DNA from 2 places in the Planococcus dechangensis genome. Region 1 is predicted to be linked to the other one. Evidence: riboswitches for the same ligand, from Rfam matches in the RefSeq annotation. Region 1 holds a riboswitch; the other holds the start of a gene.
The links. A riboswitch is a leader RNA that binds a small molecule or an ion and turns the genes downstream of it on or off. The one in region 1 is predicted to bind FMN.
Positions count from the first base shown of each region.

Region 2: linked by a shared signal. The riboswitch ahead of ACFO5U_RS05840 (ECF transporter S component) and the one ahead of ribD (bifunctional diaminohydroxyphosphoribosylaminopyrimidine deaminase/5-amino-6-(5-phosphoribosylamino)uracil reductase RibD) in region 1 are both predicted to bind FMN.

Region 1 covers NZ_JBHSGL010000002.1:119,152-129,215, forward strand. The annotation lists gene nfsA (oxygen-insensitive NADPH nitroreductase) at 1-19, opposite strand, end outside; gene ACFO5U_RS01100 (M15 family metallopeptidase) at 122-679, shown strand; gene ACFO5U_RS01105 (GtrA family protein) at 835-1,881, shown strand; gene ACFO5U_RS01110 (sodium:solute symporter family protein) at 1,981-3,660, opposite strand; gene ACFO5U_RS01115 (DUF4212 domain-containing protein) at 3,725-4,003, opposite strand; gene ACFO5U_RS01120 (hypothetical protein) at 4,054-4,239, opposite strand; gene ribH (6,7-dimethyl-8-ribityllumazine synthase) at 4,647-5,114, opposite strand; gene ACFO5U_RS01130 (bifunctional 3,4-dihydroxy-2-butanone-4-phosphate synthase/GTP cyclohydrolase II) at 5,128-6,318, opposite strand; gene ribE (riboflavin synthase) at 6,334-6,969, opposite strand; gene ribD (bifunctional diaminohydroxyphosphoribosylaminopyrimidine deaminase/5-amino-6-(5-phosphoribosylamino)uracil reductase RibD) at 6,975-8,060, opposite strand; FMN riboswitch at 8,158-8,288, opposite strand; FMN riboswitch at 8,396-8,526, opposite strand; gene ACFO5U_RS01145 (TIGR04104 family putative zinc finger protein) at 8,619-8,918, opposite strand; gene ACFO5U_RS01150 (ring-cleaving dioxygenase) at 9,065-10,048, opposite strand; gene ACFO5U_RS01155 (MarR family winged helix-turn-helix transcriptional regulator) at 10,045-10,064, opposite strand, start outside.
Region 2 covers NZ_JBHSGL010000005.1:515,720-525,783, reverse strand. The annotation lists gene ACFO5U_RS05860 (response regulator transcription factor) at 62-778, shown strand; gene ACFO5U_RS05855 (ATP-binding protein) at 771-2,549, shown strand; gene sigX (RNA polymerase sigma factor SigX) at 2,596-3,129, shown strand; gene ACFO5U_RS05845 (hypothetical protein) at 3,119-4,300, shown strand; FMN riboswitch at 4,377-4,510, shown strand; gene ACFO5U_RS05840 (ECF transporter S component) at 4,653-5,234, shown strand; gene ACFO5U_RS05835 (ferredoxin) at 5,279-5,530, opposite strand; gene ACFO5U_RS05830 (YpbB family protein) at 5,637-6,662, shown strand; gene ACFO5U_RS05825 (RecQ family ATP-dependent DNA helicase) at 6,659-8,086, shown strand; gene ACFO5U_RS05820 (LysM peptidoglycan-binding domain-containing protein) at 8,165-8,938, shown strand; gene ACFO5U_RS05815 (CBS domain-containing protein) at 9,000-9,629, shown strand; gene ACFO5U_RS05810 (metallophosphoesterase) at 9,697-10,064, shown strand, end outside.

The DNA of each region.
Region 1 (10,064 bases):
TCATCAACTCAATAACCATTATGTATCCCTCCAAAGAATCTGTTTCTCCTATCGTACCAAAAACTCCTGCTGGATACTTGCTTAAGGTTTTTTGTTACACTTATTTTATGAGGTGAAATCATTGAAAACATTCCGCACCGTTTTTTCCCTGCTGTTCCTTTTCATACTAGGTGCTTTTTTATTTATTTGGATCGACCGGGAACTTGAATTCCGTAAAGAACGAGCGGAGCGCCCGCTTCCAACCGGCCTCCACCCCATTGTCGAAACTAAACGCGATGAACTGATTTCACGGTCTGCCGACATCGGCATCGACATTGTCATCACCGACGGATTCCGCTCAATCGATGAACAGGACCAGCTTCACCAGCAAGGCCGTTCCGCTGACGGCAGCATCGTCACTTATGCAGAAGGCGGCGAATCGTATCACAATTACGGCTTAGCGATCGATTTTGCATTGCGCTTGCCTGATGGCGCTGTTATTTGGGACATTGAACGCGACGGCAACGGTAGCGGCCGGCCTGATTGGTTCGAAGTCGCCGATATCGGAAAAGAGCTTGGCTTTGAATGGGGCGGCGATTGGGTACGCTTTAAAGATTATCCACATTTCCAAATGGATTTCGGCTTATCCATCCGGCAACTTCAGGAAGGCTACCGGCCGGAAGATGTCATAGCAGATTGAACGCATGTCTTCCCGGAAACCCATCAGTTCTTTGCACCGATTGACCTGGAATTCCAAAACAGCGCGACTACAGGACCGGAATTGGGGTAATGTGCTTATAGAGTCTTTTTTGCATTAAAACGATTTCTGAATCCAGAAATGGAAAGAGGTTGCCTGTGGAACAATTCGCCTTGGTCATTCCGGCTTATAAACCGGAAGAGACTTGCAAACTTACAATTGAAGAAGCAATTAAAGCCGGATTTTCCCGAGTCATCGTCGTTAACGACGGCAGCGGACCGGCATTTGAAGGTTTTTTTGACGAAATCAGCGAATTTCCGGAAGTGACCTTATTGCACCACGCCATCAATCAAGGAAAAGGACGCGCGCTGAAAACCGTCTTCCATCACATTCTGAACCATAAACTGCCGATTGACGCTATCGTGACAGCTGATGCAGACGGCCAGCATTTGGTCACGGATATGGTGAAAATCACCAAAGAACTGGAAGCTTCACCAAATCACGTTGTGCTTGGGGCACGGGATTTTTCCAAGGCCGATATCCCTTTTCGCAGCCGCTTCGGCAACCGGTTTACACGTTTGCTGTTCCGCCTGTCGACCGGTGCGGTATTGACCGATACCCAAACTGGGCTTCGGGGAATTCCAGTTAAGTACTTACCGCGCCTGCTCGATGTCCTCGGCGAACGCTTTGAATACGAAATGAATATGCTCGCCGCACTGAAGAAAAATTACATTCCGGTGTCGGAAGTGACCATCGAAACGGTCTACTTGGATGATAATAAATCATCTCATTTCCATCCGCTCCGCGATTCATTCCACATATACAAAGTATTTTTATTGTATGGTTTTTCGGGAGCGGCTTCGTTCTTACTCGACATCGGATTGTTCTGGCTGTTCGTGCAGCTGCTGCGCGATGAATCGCCCGAGATGTTCATCATCATTGCCACTGTCGTGGCACGCATCTTGTCATCGCTATTTAATTATTACATCAACCGCAACAAAGTGTTTAAGCAAGGATCTAAACAATCGTTGCTGCGCTATTATATTTTGGCTGCCTTTATCATGGCCGTCTCGGCCGCTTCAGTTCATTTTCTATACGCAGAGTGGCTCGGCCGCGGCGAAGTCATTTTGAAAGTCATCGTCGATACCATACTCTTCATCTTTGGCTTCGTTGCCCAGCGCGCTTGGGTGTTCCGTAAAGAATAGCACCACAATTGCAAATGCATAGAAAAAGAGCGATAGCCGAATGCTATCGCTCTTTTCATCTTATCGAGAAACCTTGAAACTCGTTGTTTTCCGGATTTCTTAATGTTCCGGACGCTTCGTTTTAACCGGATCGGTGCGCCATACTTCACCATCTTTATAGGTCATGCCTTCTGGATAGCGCAAGTCCAGCACTTCTTCTTGTGCTTCTTTCGTCGGTGGTTTCGTCGCTAATGACACGACAATGATGGTAATGATCGCGGCAGTCGCCCCGAAGACACCAGCACCTGTGTCGATAATGCCAAGGATCGTGAAGCCTCCAAATTTAGCGGCGAAGATATAGCCGAGTGTGACAGTCAAACCGACCAACATCCCGGCAATAACACCCGGCCCGTTAGCCCGTCTCCACCACACGCCGAGAATAAGCGCCGGGAAGAATGTACCTGAGGCAAGGGCGAACGCCCATGCAACGATTTGCGTAATCGCGCCTGGCGGGTTCAAGGCAACAATACCAGCGGCAACGGTAGCGACGATGATCGATACACGTCCAACGAACAGACGCTTGCGCTCAGTCGCTTGCGGGTTGATTGAACGGTAGTAAATATCCTGTGACAAGGCAGCGGAAATCGCGATCATCAGACCGCCCGCCGTGGAAAGTGCCGCGGCCATCGCGCCGGCAGCCATCAAACCGATGACAAAAACGCCAAGGTTGGCGATTTCTGGAGTCGCCATAACGACGATATCGTTGCTGATGACGATTTCTTCCCATTGGAGAATTCCATCGCCGTTCGCATCAGCGACCGATAGCGAGCCGGTGTTTACCCACGATGCCGTCCAAGCGGGAAGGTCTGCAATTGAAGATCCTGCCACTTGCGTCATCAAGATAAAACGGGAAAATGCAGCATAAGCTGGAGCAGACAAGTAAAGCAAGCCGATGAACAAAAGTGCCCATGCACCGCTCCAACGAGCCGCTTTCATGGTAGAAACCGTATAAAAACGAACAATTACGTGAGGCAAGCCGGCTGTTCCGGCCATTAACGTAAACATAAGTGCAAGGAATTGCCATTTTGTTGCTTCCGTAAACGGAACAATATACTCGGAAACACCGAGTTGTTGATCGAGTAGCTGAAGCTCGCCGATAATCTGTCCGTAAGACAGCCATGGAATCGGATTGCTCGTCAGTTGGAGTGACATGAAAATGACAGGAATCAAATACGCTGTAATGAGTACGAGGTATTGGGCTACCTGTGTCCAGGTAATCCCCTTCATCCCGCCGAGTGCAGAATAAAAAGCAATCAATACCACACCGATGATCGTCCCGACAGCTGTAGGCACTTCGAGCAGTCGCCCGATGACGACGCCAGAACCCGAAAGCTGTCCGATGGAATATGTAAAGCTGATGATGATAGTGGCAACTGCAGCAATCAATCGCGCTGTGTCGCTTCGGTAACGGTCACCGATAAACTCAGGCACCGTATAGCGGCCGGATTTCCGGAGCTGAGGCGCTAACAGGAAAGTCAAAAGCAAGTATCCGCCTGTCCAGCCCATAATGTACGCTAAGCCGTCATACCCGAGCAGCATGACCGTCCCGGCCATACCGATGAATGACGCGGCACTCATCCAGTCGGCGCCGATCGCCATCCCGTTGAATATTGCCGGAACGTTGCGCCCGGCTACGTAGAAATCAGATGTTTGCCTGGCCATATTGTAGACAGCGATGCCGATATACAATCCGAATGTCGCTAAGATTAATACAAGTGATACGAGAAATTGTGAATCCACTGCTTCTCCCCCTTGTCAATTACGCAATTTGTATAGTCAACTATTCTCAGATCAAACTCTTGCACTATTTCTTATCGTTTATATCCTGGTCCAAGCCGAATTTTTTATCGATTCGGTCATTGACGATGGCATTCACGAAAAGCAAAATAATGAAAGTCAATACCGCCCCTTGCGCTCCCATGAAATAATGGAATGGCATCCCATTAACGCTGAATCCGGACAATTGCTCCGCGAACATAACTACGCCAAATGATGCCGTAAACCCGATTAGCAAGTAAATGACAACCAATGTCGTCCGGGTCCGAAAATACGCATCCGCTTGCTTTTTATCGATTTTCCTCAAATTTCTCACCCCTTTGTCGGTTTAGAACTCGAGTTACCCTAGTACAAAGTTCACCCCCTCAACTGGAAAATGAAACGGACCGTATCCAGGAAAGGCAATGGCACCATAATGACTTTGACGAGCATAAATGCAAAAATCGAAGCAAAAGGAACAAAGAAATATACGACCTTCCGCTTTCTCAGCCCTGCGACTACAGACAGGATGGTAATAAGGCTCAATGTAAGAACCCAGATCATCGACTCACTCCTTTTTTGGAAACGTTAACAAAACATCATACGGCTGGCCTATTTCCAGCCCTGCGACAGCTCTCCTCCTTCCTTTCCATTTTTAGGATAATAGTAGCTTTTCTTTTTTCATTATTCTAAAACTTCTGTTAATTGTCAATGTATTTTTATAACACCTTTCAAGTAAAGTTTCTCTTGAAGCCAAAACTTTTTCTGGATACAGTTCACTTTTACATAGGCTTAACGCGCAAAACAGACAAAAAATGAGCGTACATTCATAAAAGAATGCACGCTCATTAATATTTTATTATTTTTATTGTTTCGTGGAACAACCATTTAAATGAAGAAATCCTACTATTTCCTCCTTAGAAACTCAGTGACGAAACCTGTGCAGGATTTCCCATGGAACTACTTAATGATCAGTCGAATGCTTTCATTAGATTGCCCATTTCCACTGCTGAAACAGCCGCTTCATAGCCTTTGTTTCCGGCTTTTGTGCCTGCGCGTTCAATGGCCTGTTCAATCGTTTCCGTTGTCAACACTCCGAATATGACCGGAACTCCTGTAGACATGCCCGCTTGTGCAATGCCTTTAGCCGCTTCGCTGCAGACGTAGTCATAATGAGTTGTCGCCCCGCGGATGACGGTACCGAGCGCGATGACCGCATCGTATTTTTTCGTTTCTGCCATCTTTTTCGCCACGAGCGGCAATTCAAATGCTCCAGGCACCCACGCCGTGTCGATATTTTCTTTGCTGACGCCATGGCGGACTAAGCCATCGACCGCTCCGTCCAACAAGCGGGATGTGATGAAATCGTTGAACCGCCCCGTGACGATCGCTATTTTTAAATCCGAACCGATTAAGTTTGCTTCGTATACTGTTTCCATTTATGAACACTCCCTAGTCAATGATATGTTGCATCCGATGTTTTTTTGTTGCCATGTATTGCGTGTTGTCTTCTGTCGGCGGAATGACCAACGCAAGCCGCTCTTCTATTTCAATGCCGTATTCGACCAATGCGTCGGTTTTTGCCGGGTTGTTCGTCAGCAGCCTGACGCGCATGACGCCTAAGTCTTTCAGCATAAGCGCGCATAACGTATAATCACGCATTTCTGCCGGAAAGCCGAGCTGTTCGTTCGCTTCGACCGTATCGAATCCTTGCTCCTGAAGTTCGTACGCTTTCAGCTTGTTCAATAAGCCGATGCCGCGTCCTTCCTGACGCATATACAAGACAATGCCTGCACCTGCTTGTTCGATCAGCTCGAGTGATTTACTCAGCTGCGCTCCGCAATCGCAGCGGCGGGAATGGAAAATGTCGCCTGTCAAACATTCCGAATGAATGCGGACAATCGGCGCTTGCTCCAACTCCGGATTGCCTTTGACGATAGCGACGTGCTCTTCCTTGTCCAGTCGATTGGAATAGCCGACCATCCTGAACTCGCCGAAATCAGTCGGCATATGGACACTCGATTCCCGTGTGATGAGCGGATCTTTCTCCGCGCGATATGCATACAAGTCTTCGATCGTGATGAGCTTCAGATCGAACTCAAGCGCCAATTTTTCCAAATCGGGCATACGCGACATCGAACCGTCTGGATTCATGATTTCGCAGATGACCGCCGCCGGATCGCTGCCGCTGATTCTGGCTAAATCGACCGACGCCTCCGTATGTCCTTGGCGCTGAAAGACACCTCCTGCTTTTGCGACGAGCGGGAAGATATGGCCCGGGCGCTTGAAATCTTGCGGCACGGCTTTTGTATCAAGCATATGCAAAATCGTATCGGAACGTTCGAACGCACTGATGCCGGTCTTTGCATCTTTATGGTCGATGCTGACGGTAAAAGCCGTTTCGTGATGGTCGGTATTATGGCTGACCATTTGGTCGAGTTTCAAGCGCAACGCAATATCTGGCGAGACCGGTGTGCAAATGAGGCCCTTGCCGTGAGTCGCCATGAAATTGATGTTTTCCGGTGTTGCATGTTCCGCGAGACAAACGAAATCTCCTTCGTTTTCCCGCGATTCATCATCAACCAAAATAATGATTTTTCCTGACTGCAAGTCTTTTACTGCTTCTTCGATTGAGTGTACCATCGGTTGTTTGCTCCTTTAAAATCCGTGACGCCGCAGATAATCGGCATTCATCGGTTGTTTTGGCGCGTGTTCCATAAAGCGCTGCACGTATTTTCCGAACATATCGGTTTCCAGATTGACCGAATCGCCAACCTTTTTTCCGCCTAAGGTCGTTTCTCCAGCCGTGTGAGGAATGAGCGATACCGTCAAATGGTTTTCACTCAGTTCAAAAATGGTCAAGCTAATGCCATCGACTGCCACCGAACCTTTGACGATAGACTGCGCAATGAGTTCGGCCGGCGCTGCAATGTCGATATACAGCGCATTCTCTTGAGGCCTTTTCCGCAGAATCTTTCCGACACCATCGACATGGCCCGCCACGAGATGGCCGCCGAATCGCCCATTTGCTGCCATCGCACGTTCTAAATTGACCGGACTCGAAGTGCCTAAAGAAGAAAGTGTAGTTCCATGATAAGTTTCAGGCATGACATCCACCGTAAAGCGGTCGCTTGCTAAAGATGTCACCGTCAAGCACACCCCTTCAACGGAAATGCTATCACCAATTTTTGTATCTTCTAGCACCACTTTTGCACGGATGGTCATTGCCATACTGGATGTGCTGCGCTTTGTGCCTGCGAGTTGTCCTTTTTCTTCGATAATCCCTGTAAACATCTGTGTCACTCCTTCAAAGTGGAAGTGATTTTCAAATCATGTCCGATCCGGTCCACACTCTTTGTTTCCAGCCGGATGCCGTTTTCTGCAGCACTGGTCTGCAGATTGCCAAATACTGAAACGGTTCCGGCGTCGCCGAGAATGATGGGGGCAATATAAGTAGCAATTTCGTCCACTTGCCCGCTTTTTAAAAATGCCGTATTGATTTTTTGTCCGCCTTCCACCAAGACAGACAAAACCTGGTGTTGCGCAAGCAATTCCAAAGCCGACACGATTTCAACGCGCGGGCCTTCCACTTGCAAAACCCTCACATGCTCGGGGAATTGCGCTGCACGATTTGGGATATCAGGATTCGAGCCGGTGATGATCCAAGTAGGGGCATCAGGCACTTGGATGATGTGGCTTTCTTGCGGAATCCGCAAATCGTGATCCAGCACCACGCGAATCGGTTGCTTTTTGGAGTCGCCGAACCGATTGGTTAAGCGTGGGTTGTCGAGCGCTACAGTTTGAGCGCCAACTAAAATGGCGTCGTGCAAAAAGCGCAGTTCGTGGACATCTTGACGAACGGCGTCGCCTGTAATCTTTTCGGAACGGCCGCCATGAGTCGCAATTTTTCCGTCCAATGTAATGGCATGTTTCAATGTGACAAAAGGTCGATTTTTTTGGATAAAGGTAAAAAACATCCGATTCAGTTCGAGCGCTTCAGCTTCGCAGACGCCGATTTCAACAGTAATCCCGGCAGATTCCAGCTTTCTGACGCCGTTGCCCGATACGAGCGGATTCGGATCGAGCACCGCAATGACGACGCGGCGAACTCCTGCACGGATGATTGCGTCCGCGCAAGGGCCAGTGCGCCCATGATGGCTGCACGGTTCTAATGTCACGTATACATCGGCGCCTTGCGCCGCACTGCCCGCCATACGGAGCGCATGGACTTCTGCATGGGCTTCGCCGGCTTTCAAATGGGCACCCATGCCAACGATGCGGCCATCTTTAACAATCACTGAACCAACAAGCGGATTGGGGGATGTTTGCCCAGCTGCTGTTCGCGCTAACCCTAATGCTTGTTTCATATACTGCTGTTCGTCCACCCAACCACACCTTTCACAAAAATAAAAACCCATTGATGGATCAATGGGTTAGAAGACAATTGGAAATAAAACTATAGTTGATACTATAATTCCCGTGTTCTTCCTTCTCCCATCCAGACTTTAACTGTCGGCTTTGGACTTGCACCAAATCCTGCCCCGAAAGGCTCACGGGCTTCGGATTGCTCCGTTACCGTCGATTGGGAATTTCACCCGACCCCGAAGGAATACTATTCAATTGATCATCCATAATATGCAAAAAAGGCCCCTTCCATTTTAGAAAGGGGCCTTGAAAGTGCATATCAAATAAGCCTTAGCGAATGCTATTAGGCTGCTTGACGGTTCTTCTCCCATCCAGACTTTAACTGTCGGCTTTGGACTTGCACCAAATCCTGCCCCGAAAGGCTCACGGGCTTCGGATTGCTCCGTTACCGTCGATTGGGAATTTCACCCGACCCCGAAGAACGCTATGAATGATTACCTGTAAGTTTAGCGCAAGGTCTAGGGGGCTGTCCAGAAAAGAATCTCATAATCAGTTTTCTTAGATCCATTGTTTGCGGTTTACCACATCGGGCCACGTTCATCTGTCAGCTCGATAAAGAAAGGGGATATGCCAAGAATGAACAAAAAAGATATTGCAAACAATGCAAGAGATGCAAATGGATCAATGCCGAAGGCGACTGAAATAAACATGATAAGCGGCGCCGCAAAGACGGATGTCCCGGTTTTTTTGCGGGCTGCAGCAGTCAAAAATTGCTCTTTCCGGCAATGGGGGCATCGCAAACTATCTCCGAGTGTAATCAAACGGCAGGCAGTTTGTCCCCATGTCCACTTTTTTCCGCAGTTTTGGCATTTCGGCATTGCACTTCTCCCCAATCGATTAGCTATATATACATACGCAGAACATGGGCTATAGTTCCCAAAATAGATCCATAATGTGAAATTTCTTACTATCTTCCGCATTGACAATAAAAATACGCGGCTCACTTGGGAGCCGCGCACACTGTTTATAAATATTCTTTTTCGATAGTTCGCGTGCTGCGCATTGTATCGATCGGCCGCACCATGCTTTCGATCTGCTCTCGCTTCGGCTCCAAAAACGGCGGCAAGGATAATTTTTCGCCAAGTGTTTCATACGGCTCATCCCCTAAAAATCCGGGCCCATCTGTGGCCCATTCAAATAACAATCCAGGAGCGACGCGCGCATATAAGGACTCGAAAAAGAAACGGTCGACATATCCGGAAGTTGAAAATCCGGTTTGTTCCATATGGCTGATCCATTCATTCAAAGCTTCTCGGTCAGCGACGCGGAATGCCGCGTGGTGAACCGTGCCGAACCCTTGTACACCAGATGGCAAAGCTGTATTGTGCTCCACGATGACTTGCGCGCCGTTTCCGCCTTCACCCATTTCGAATAGGTGAGTATCGCCCTCACTCGCGACTTCACGCATATGCATCGCCTGTTCTAGCACCTGTTTCAAATAATCGAACTGGCCGATGCGGATATGGATCGGCCCAAGACCTGTAATGGCGAACTCGAGCGGAACCGGTCCATCTTGCCACGGCGTCCCTGCTGCGACTCCTTTATTGTTTTCATCCGAAACAAGCATGTACTGCTGTTCGTCAAAATCCGAGAACGACAATGTCTTGACCCCGAACTGCTCGCGAATGGCATTATGCTGGACTTCGTATTTATCGAAACGCTTTTCCCAGTAGCTGAGCGCTTCGTCTGATGGCACTCGAAAAGCTGTTTTATAGATTTCATTCGTGCCGTGAGTTCCTTTTGGAATTCCTGGAAAATCGAAAAACGTCATATCCGTTCCGGCTGTTCCTTTATCATCGGCGAAAAACAGGTGATAGGTTTGGATATCATCCTGGTTCACCGTCTTTTTCACCAAACGCATACCCAAAACATACGTGAAAAATTCATAATTCTTTTCGGCGCTGCTAGTGATCGCCGTTACATGGTGGATTCCTTTCAACTCATTCATGCATAACGCTCCTTTT
Region 2 (10,064 bases), on a different contig from region 1:
TATTTTTGGAACCCTTATCGGTACAATGAAACTTATAGAGATGAAAGTTGGAGGGATTAGGATGTCTGAAGAAATTACAATTCTCGTAGTGGACGACGAAGAAAGAATCCGCCGCTTATTGAAAATGTATTTAGAGCGTGAAGGATATATGGTAGAAGAAGCAGAAAATGGTGTCGAAGCAATGGAGAAAGCTTTAGAAACCGATTACCATTGCATCTTGCTCGATTTGATGATGCCTGAGAAAAATGGCATAGAAGTCGCGACAGAACTACGAGAAACAAAAATGACGCCAATCATCATGCTGACTGCAAAAGGGGAAGAAGCCAACCGTGTGGAAGGCTTTGAATCCGGTGCGGATGATTATATCGTCAAACCGTTCAGCCCGCGCGAAGTGGTGTTGAGAGTCAAAGCGATCTTGCGCCGATCATCGGCGTATTCACCGACGACAAACTCGAGCGTTTCGAAAGATTTGGTTGTCTTTCCTCATTTGACGATCGACCACGATGCGCATCGCGTAACGGCAGACGGCGTCGAAGTGAATTTGACGCCAAAAGAATACGAACTTTTATATTTTCTGGCAAAATCGCCGGACAAAGTGTTCGACCGGGAGCATTTGCTGAAAGAAGTATGGCATTACGACTTTTTTGGAGACCTGCGCACTGTCGATACGCACGTGAAGCGTTTGCGCGAAAAGTTGAACCGTGTCTCCGAATCCGCCGCCAAGATGATCGTCACCGTATGGGGCGTCGGATACAAATTCGAGGTCGGCAATGAATAGAATATGGAATAGCATCGTCGGGAAGCTGTGGGTAACCATTTTGCTTCTCGTTTCCTTTGTCCTGTTTATTGTAACTGTTCTACTGTTGGAGTTCCTCGGCAATTTCCATAGTGAAACCGTCGAAGAAACGCTGCATAACGAAGCGAATATGATTGCACGGATTTTTAATGACCATGAGGGAGAAAGCACACTTTCAATTGTCGGCGAAGTATTGGGGGACGAAACCAATGCCGTCATCGCGGAAGAGCCTGGCTCTATTTCTTACTTTCTGCATGACGGATTGAATGGTGAAGAAATAAGGGAAAAGATCATCAGCGAGCCCGAATTCCAAAGCGTCTTCGAAAGCGATCAGCCTGTGACCAAAGAAATGCTGTTGCCGTCTCTGACCGAATCAGACCGCATGGAATCGTATATCGTCATGGCGTCGCCATTGCAAACGAATGACGAACTGCACGGTACAGTATTCATCTATCAATCTTTGGAAGTAATGGACCGGACAGCGGAGCGGACGACCAATATCGTCTTTCTTTCCGCATTTCTCGCTTTGCTATTGACGACGATTTTCGCCTTTTTCCTATCGACACGCATCACCTCTCCACTCCGCAATATGCGTGAAGGGGCCTTTGAACTTGCCAAAGGCAATTTTGATACAAAAGTGAAAGTTTCATCAGGGGATGAAATCGGCCAATTGGCGATTGCCTTCAACCAGATGGGCCGGCAATTGAAAGATCACGTGGAAGTCATCAATCAGGAAAAAGAACAATTATCGAGTATCTTGACGTCGATGGCAGATGCGGTCATTACATTTAACCAAGACAAAACGGTCTTGCTGAGCAATCCGCCTGCTGACAAATTAATGTACCAATGGCTTCAAAAAGGCGGCAATGCGGATGTAAATACTTTGCCGCCGGAAATGCTGCATATGTTGGATCATGTGTTGACGTTTCAAGAGGAAATAGAAGAAGAACTGGAAATTGAAGGAGCCTATTATGCCATTAATTTTAGTCCATTGTACAGTGGCCAGAGCGTGCGCGGAGCAGTAGCGGTGCTTCACAATATGACCGAACAGCACCGTCTGGAAAAATTGCGGGAAGATTTCATTGCGAACGTTTCCCACGAACTACGTACGCCGATTGCGATGCTTCAAGGCTATAGTGAAGCGCTACTCGATGACGTCGGGGCGAGTGATGAAGAACGCGATGAAATGACCAAGATCATCTATGAGGAATCTCAGCGCATGGGGCGCTTGGTGACGGATTTATTGAATTTGGCGCGCATGGAATCCGGCCATATGAGACTTTACAAACAGCTTGTTCAATTCAATACCGTTATCGAACGCATGACCAATAAATTCGCGCAAGCTGCCAAAGAAAACGGCATTGCCTTGAGCTTTACGACAAATCTTGACGATTGGACAGCTGCCGATTTGGATGAAGACCGCATCGAACAAGTGATGACCAATTTGATCGATAATGCACTTCGCCATACGCCGCAAGGAGGGCAAGTGTATGTGCATGTCGAACAAACTGGAGACTACGCAAAAGTATCGGTCAACGATACTGGAGCAGGCATCTCTCAAGAAGACTTGGCATTCGTCTTCGAGCGTTTCTATAAAGCGGACAAAGCGCGAACACTTGGCAAAGGCGGTACTGGACTTGGCTTGGCGATTGCCAGCAATATCATTAAAGCGCACGCTGGAGACATACACGTTGAAAGCACACTCGGCAAAGGCACTTCCTTTATCTTCACACTGCCGATTATGAAGATGTAACTTTTTTGGCAAGTCGACGACTAATCCAAGGAACGGGGGGAGTTACGTGAATGACTCCGTGTTTCACCGGCTATACGACGAGTATCATCAAGACGTTTTTCAATTTCTCGTTTATTTGGTCAAGGATAGGCATTTGGCAGAGGATTTGATGCATGAAGTTTATGTGCGGGTATTCCGCGCATACGATCGTTTCCAAGGGAAAAGTTCAGAGAAGACATGGCTTTTCTCGATTGCGAAAAATGTGGCCATCGACCATTTCCGGAAAATGGCAGTGCGGAAAAAGCATTCAATGGATTTCTTTGATTGGGAAACCCAGCAATTGGTATCTTCCGAACGCATTCCGGAAGAAGTTTCCATGCTTAATGAGGACAAAATCCGTCTATATCAAATGCTTGATTTGTGTACAGGTGACCAAAAGCTGGTCATCATCATGCGTTATTTCCAAGACCTTTCCATCGCTGAAACAGCCGAAGTCCTGGGGTGGTCGGAAGGGAAAGTCAAAACGACCCAGCACCGTGCAATCCGGTCCCTCCGTCAAAAATTAAGCGTCGCAGAAGGGGGAGGAGAATATGCCGAATGACAAATGGAACGATGAAGAAATCGAAAATTTGTTGCGGGATTTCCCCGAAATCAAAGATCAACGGCCAAAAGCCGAAGTGTATAAACAATTAATTCAAGATAAGCCTACAACAAAGCAGCCGAAACGTTGGCTGCCTCTGCTAGTAGCCATCGTGGCATTTTTCAGCATCAGCGTTTTGGTCGTCTCCTTATTGCAGCAAAATGGAACCGACTCATCTGTCGCGGATCCATCCGGTAAAGATGAGCAGTCTATGATGACTATAGACCAGGCAGATCAGGAAGAAGCTGTTGAACAACAAACCCAACCAGATGAAACGGCTGAGCCTGAAGGGGAATCGGCAGCTACATCTTTTGAAAACGAAGCACTGCGTACGGCGGTGTATGAAAGCGACTTGAGTGATCATCAATTGTTCCGCATAGGCCTCACGCATCTTGCGTACGTCGTGCCGGTAAGCTTCATGATTTCAAATGAACAAGCGAATGGAGCTGAAAGTTCTGTCGAATTGTATGAACAGTTTGCAGAGCAAGTCGACGAAGTAGGATTGGGCTTTGATGACTATCATCCATTTGCAGGCTATTTCGAGCAGGGCAATGAGCGGCTCAATCATTATCTGCCAAATGATCACCCATATGATGAAGGGTCCGCTTCTACGCTATTGTATTTATCGAGTCTTGAAGAAACCTTTATGGATCAACAGGAGATCCGCATTCTGAACGACCAAGGCGAAGCGGCAGAGTTTTCACACCTCGGTGTTGCGGGTCCTGTAGTTCCGGATGAACAAGGGCAAAGCTTCTATGTGCTCAGTTCTGCAAAAGAGGCTTATTTAGCGCCTGCCTACGGAATGTCGGAAGCACAACCTCAAGAAGCGCTGATGTCCTTGAAAATCTCGCCGAATGATGATTATTCAAGCCCGATACCTGTACACATCAATTATGCAGCAGAACAGCAAGACGACGCTGTCGCGATCGAATTCGATGAGCCGCTCGATTTGTTGTCGCTCGATGAGCAAGAGGCGATGACAATGATCGAGAGCATGGCTTTGACCGCAGCATCTTACGGCGTTTCACTTCAGTTCGAAAACATCGTCCAAGACCAATGGGGTGGATTTGATTTCGCAGGACCGATTGAATTGCCGGTCTCTGCAAACCGTATGGATTGGCCACAAAAATAAAATGGCAGCAATGTAAGCAGGAAGGTTTACATTGTTGTCATTTTTTTATAAGATTAACTTGTATAAAAAAATATCGATTCATCTTCGGGGCAGGGTGCAATTCCCTACCGGCGGTAATTGGACAATGGTCCATCAGCCCGCGAGCCGTAAAACGCAGGATTTGGTGAAATTCCAAAGCCGACAGTATAGTCTGGATGGGAGAAGGTGAAGGTACGGACGTATGCCGTTTATATTTAAGCGGACCGTTTATTTGGTGTGCCTATTCTCCCTTAAGTGCTTTGCTTAAGGGATTTTTTGCGGCAATATGCGTCCGAACCTTTCTTCTGGTGAATCACGACAAGGAGAGAGGATTATGAAGAACAAGAAATTGCAATCGATGATTGTCGTCGGTATGCTGAGCAGCATCTCTTTCGTATTGATGCTATTCAATTTTCCGCTGCCGGCTTTGCCCGCATTTTTGAAAGTGGATTTCAGTGACGTCCCTGCACTTATCGCAGCCATTACGATGGGGCCAGTCGCCGGAGTGCTTGTCGCATTCTTTAAAAACGTACTGGATTGGATTTTTTCCGGAAGCCCTACAGGTGTACCTGTAGGCCATATGGCGAACTTCGCTACAAGCCTATTGTTCATTTTGCCGGTTTATGCAGTTTACCGGAAGGTTTCGACTAAAAAAGGCATTGCATTCGGCTTGGTGATCGGCACACTTTCGATGGCTATCGGAATGAGCGTGCTCAACTATTTCGTATTCTTGCCAATGTATACGTACTTCCTTAATATGCCTGCCCAGACGGGAAATGTGCTGTACACGACGATTGTGCTCGGTATTTTGCCGTTCAACTTGATCAAAGGCTTGGCGCTCACAACGGTCGTCCTGCTGATCTTCGGCAGTATGCATACATGGATCGAAAAGCAGCGTTCCTATTATTTATCATAAAAAAGAAGCGGCCGGAAGAGTAATCTTCCAGCCGCTTTTTATATTCAATCTTCGTATTTTAATGGATTGCCATCAAAAGACTCGTCTGCAACTTTAATGGAATCGGTTGGACACCCTTCAAATGCGTCTTCCATATCCTCTAGCAGCTCATCTGGTACTTGTTCAGTCCCCATGTTATCATCAAGAATAACGAAAGCGATGCCCTCATCATCATAATCATAAATGTCTGGTGCTGCTGCTCCACATGCGCCACAAGCGATGCACGTATCCTTATCAACAATGGTATATTTAGCCATTCCAGTTCCTCTCCTTTATCTCCGAACAAGTTCAGTTATACTATCGTTTTTATTCTATAGATGTTCCTTGTGTTTTTCAACCCAAAACCGCCGGGAGGTTATATCATTGCGATTTGATGAAGTCGTTTTAGCCATAATGAAAGCGGTAGACGGTCAGCGGACCATTTCTTCCCCTTATCATTTAATTAAAGGAAAAAAGTCAGGACAAACCATTCAAGATATCGGCTATTTTAATTTGCATCCGTTTTTTGGAGTGCTGCCGAAATTGGATAAGTCCGATTATCTAGCTTCAGTATCAAGGCTCCAGTCAGCCGGTTTGCTTGAGGTAGGCGATGAGCAAGTGCGTCTTACGTCCCGAGCAGTGGAATTGCCTTTGCCGGAGACGGCTCTTAACGGTTGGAAGTATAGAGGGAATGAAAGTCGTTTTTTTGCCCGCTTGTCGCTGGTTGTTCAAACGATGTCTTGTTTTATGCAAAATCAAACACGCTTTGATCCGGTCGTTGCCGATGAAACCGTTCAAACGTGGGTGAGAAGTTATTTACAGCGCATCCGCTTCCGCGACACAGATGTCCAGCATGCATTCAAAGAGCAGCTCGAGAATTCACTGCAAGTCGTTGAGGCAGAATCTTGGCAAAAGGACATCATCATAGAGCGGCTATCGGGCTTCAATATCGGCGGCCTTACATGGGATCAAATAGCCATGAGGCGACAAATTTTGCCGATTGATGCAAAAATAGCGGCTGTCGAAGTGATGCATGCCTGGCTGGATGTTATAGAAGAAATACGGCCTGCGTTATTATTGGCAATGCTCGAGGACATCGTTCAGCAGTCCGCTTTAACGGAATCGGCAAAACGAACTCAAAGTTTATTTGACCGCGGCTTTTCGCTTGAGCAAATAGCGGAACTGCGACAGTTGAAAACGAGTACCATTGAAGATCATTTTGTGGAATTGGCGATGAACGATCGTGCTTTTCTTTATACGCCCTTTATGGATAGGGCTGTTTATAAAAAAATCAACGAAATTAGCGCAGAGTTGAAGACGATGCGCTTACGCGATATTAAAGAGCACTTGCCGGAAGCGAGCTATTTCCAAATTCGTTTGGCGCTGGCGATGCGGGGGGCGGGAAAATGAAATTAGATCAGCTGTTATACGAATCATACGGGTTTGCAGAATTCCGGCCAGGCCAAAAAGAAGTGATTGAGCAAGTGCTTTCCGGTCGCGACGTATTGGCCTTACTGCCAACTGGCATGGGCAAATCCATGTGCTATCAGTTGCCGGGGAAAGTGCTCCCAGGTGCAGTTGTCATTGTTTCGCCGCTATTATCGCTTATGCAGGACCAAGTCGCACAATTGAAAAAAATGGGAGAAAAATCAGTTATAGCAATCAATTCATTTATGCAGCCGGATGAACGGGAGCGCGTTTGGAAAATGCTTGATCAATACCGTTTTATTTTCATCGCGCCGGAAATGCTTGTCCAACCCTATGTGCTTGGTAAATTGAAAGGAATCGGCATCTCATTGCTCGTTGCCGATGAAGCCCATTGCATATCCCAATGGGGCTTTGATTTCCGTCCCGATTATTTGCGGATTTCAGAAGTATTGCCTGCACTGGGCAATCCCCAGACCTTGGCATTGACCGCGACAGCTACCGATAAAGTGACCGATGAGATTCAGCGCTATTTGAAACTAAATGATCCGTTCATATACGTCCATCCGATGGACAGGCCAAATATCAGCTACAACATTCGGAAATTCAGCGATGAAAAAGAAAAGCTAGAGCAATTGCTTACAATGGTAAAAAACTACGGCGGACCAGGAATCATCTATGCAGGTACGCGAAAAAAAGCGCAGGAACTAGCGGGCCGTCTGTTGGAGCAGAACATACAAGCCGCTTTTTATCATGGCGGAATGGAACAACAAGACCGCATTTTTGTGCAGCAGCAATTCCAAAACAAAGAATTGGAATGGGTTTGTGCCACCAATGCATTTGGCATGGGCGTCCACATACCGGATATTCGTCAAGTTATACATTATCAGCTGCCGTCTTCCATAGAAGGCTATGTACAAGAAATTGGAAGAGCAGGACGCGACGGTAACCCATCGCTTGCAACTTTGCTTTACGTGGACGGAGACGAGCGGCTTGTCGAAAGTTTGGTACTGGATGATTTGCCCGAACGCCATGAAGTCGAACTGATTTATAGTGCCGGAGCGGAAGCGAAACAACTGGTCGATCAAGGCTTAGTGAGGGAAACGGCTTACCGCATCCTCATTTATTGGCGAGAACGAATTTCTATGGAAGGCACTTTGAACCAGATGGAGCTTTTGAAAAAAGAAAAGCTGCGCCAAGCGAATACAATCCGTCAATTGGTTCATTGCCAGGGCTGTATACGCATGTTTATCAGTGCTAGCTTTGATCAGGAAACCCCTGTCGTGCCGCATAGTTGCTGCAGTTTCCACGGAATTGATTACGACTTGTTCAAAGCGAATAGCCAGAAACCAACAGCCAATTCCATGTCGTCTTGGCAAGAGCGTCTAAAGGCCATTCTCCCTATATGAAATTTATATTCTAATATTTACAAATAAGTCTTTTTTCGTCATAATAGATATATTAGTACAGATAGGGGTAGTCGTGAAATGGGAAACGATAAATATCGTGAATCGATGGAGAAAAATCGTCAGGAATTGTCGCAGGAACGAATGGCAGAATTGTCGCGGCGTTCACGCCAAGCACCTAAAGCCAATAGTAGGGGCTTGCTGTTGCCGTCCTTGTTTTTCATCTTTATTTTGATTCCGGTTACTTTATTGATTTATGTTGCGTTCTATTACGAACCGGATGACACCTTAACCGCCAAAACCACCGAAAATCAAGTCAGTTTTGAATTGAATTCCCAAACTCCAGCTAGCGGCACCGTGCTAGCAGCTTCCGAAGATTCAACAGAAGACGAAAGAGAATTCAAAGCGCAACAAGCTGCTGAACAAAAAGAATTAAAAGCAAAAGCCCGTGAACGCGAAGCAAAAGCCGCGGAAGAAGAAAAACAACAAGCGGCAGCGAAAGCAAAGGCGGAAGCAGATAAGAAAGCTCAAGAAAGTGCAGCCGCCGAACAAAAAGCGCGTGAAGAAGCTGAAGCACAGGAACAGGCGAAAGCACTGGCTCAACAGCAAGCTGAAGAGAAAAAACGAGCAGAAGCTGAACAAAAAACAGAAGCTGAACAAAAAACAGAAACAGAGCAAGAAACGCCAACAGCTGGCGGCAAAACGATTGTCGTTCAGTCGAGTGAGACGCTTTACCGCATTGCGGTCAATAATTACGGCGCGAGCGGAGCAGCAGCAGCAGTCGAGAAAATTAAACAAGCGAACGGATTGGGATCTAATAATATTAGCCCGGGACAAACATTGATTTTGCCGTAAGGCGAGATTAAATGCCGCCTGATAGGGAAAAGAGACAGTAGAAAGTTAAAGAGGTGAGCAGATGTTTGTTAAGAGTGCATTAGTTAAAAAGGAAAAATGTTATATCGTCCGCCCAGAAGATACAATGGAGAAAGGGCTCGAGCTGTTGGAGCAGCATTCAGTAGATGCACTCCCAGTCGTTGAAGGAGAAGAATTTAAGGGTATTTTCACTTGGTACCATGCGTATCGCGCTTTCTTCTATTCGAATGCGAACAAGGATGAATATATCCGTTCCACAAAAATAAAAGATGTTATGGTCAACCAGGATGTCTTTTTGAACATCAACGACGTTTATGAAAAAGCACTAGTTGAATTGCGTGATTTTCCGATCATTGCTGTTGTGGATGAAGGGAAATTTCTTGGCATCGTGACCCGTTTTGATGTAGTCAACCAATTGCAAAGTGCGTTCGGAATGCAGCAGCCTGGATTCCGCATCACATTCACTTCCGTTGAATCCGAAGGTCGCATTGGACGTTTGGGTGAAATTATTGAAAAGTACAAAGAGTCGGTCGTGTCGCTTGTAACTTTCGATGAAACCGACAAAGTTGTGCGCCGGATTGTTTTGAAAGTCAAAAAGAAGAACAATATGGACAAATTCACAAAAGAGCTGGAAAAATCCGGTTTCCGCATTCTCGATATTACGCAAGATTGAATAGCGGTGGAACAGAAAACATAAGCCCAGCTTATGTTTTTTTGTTGATTTGGAAAGGATGTAGGCGATGAAATGGTTTTTACGATTGGCATCATTAGGTGCTGCAATGGCCGCTTGGATGTATCGCAATGCCCATAGTGAAAAGAAGCGCCGCGCAGTCGTCCGATTAGCAGGAAAAGCTCAGTTCAAGCCCTTTAGGATGCTGTTCATATCGGACGTCCATCGGCGCAAGCTTCACCGCCGGCTGTTCAATGAACCGGTCGACATTGTGGTGATAGGCGGGGACTTTGTCGAACGTGGTGTTTCGATAGAGAGGATTCGGGGCAACTTGCGCATCCTACGGGAAATGGCGCCGGTTTATTATGTATTCGGCAATAACGACCGTGAAGTGGGCGAAGAACTTCTTTATAAGTTGTTTGAGGAAGAGTGCGTAAA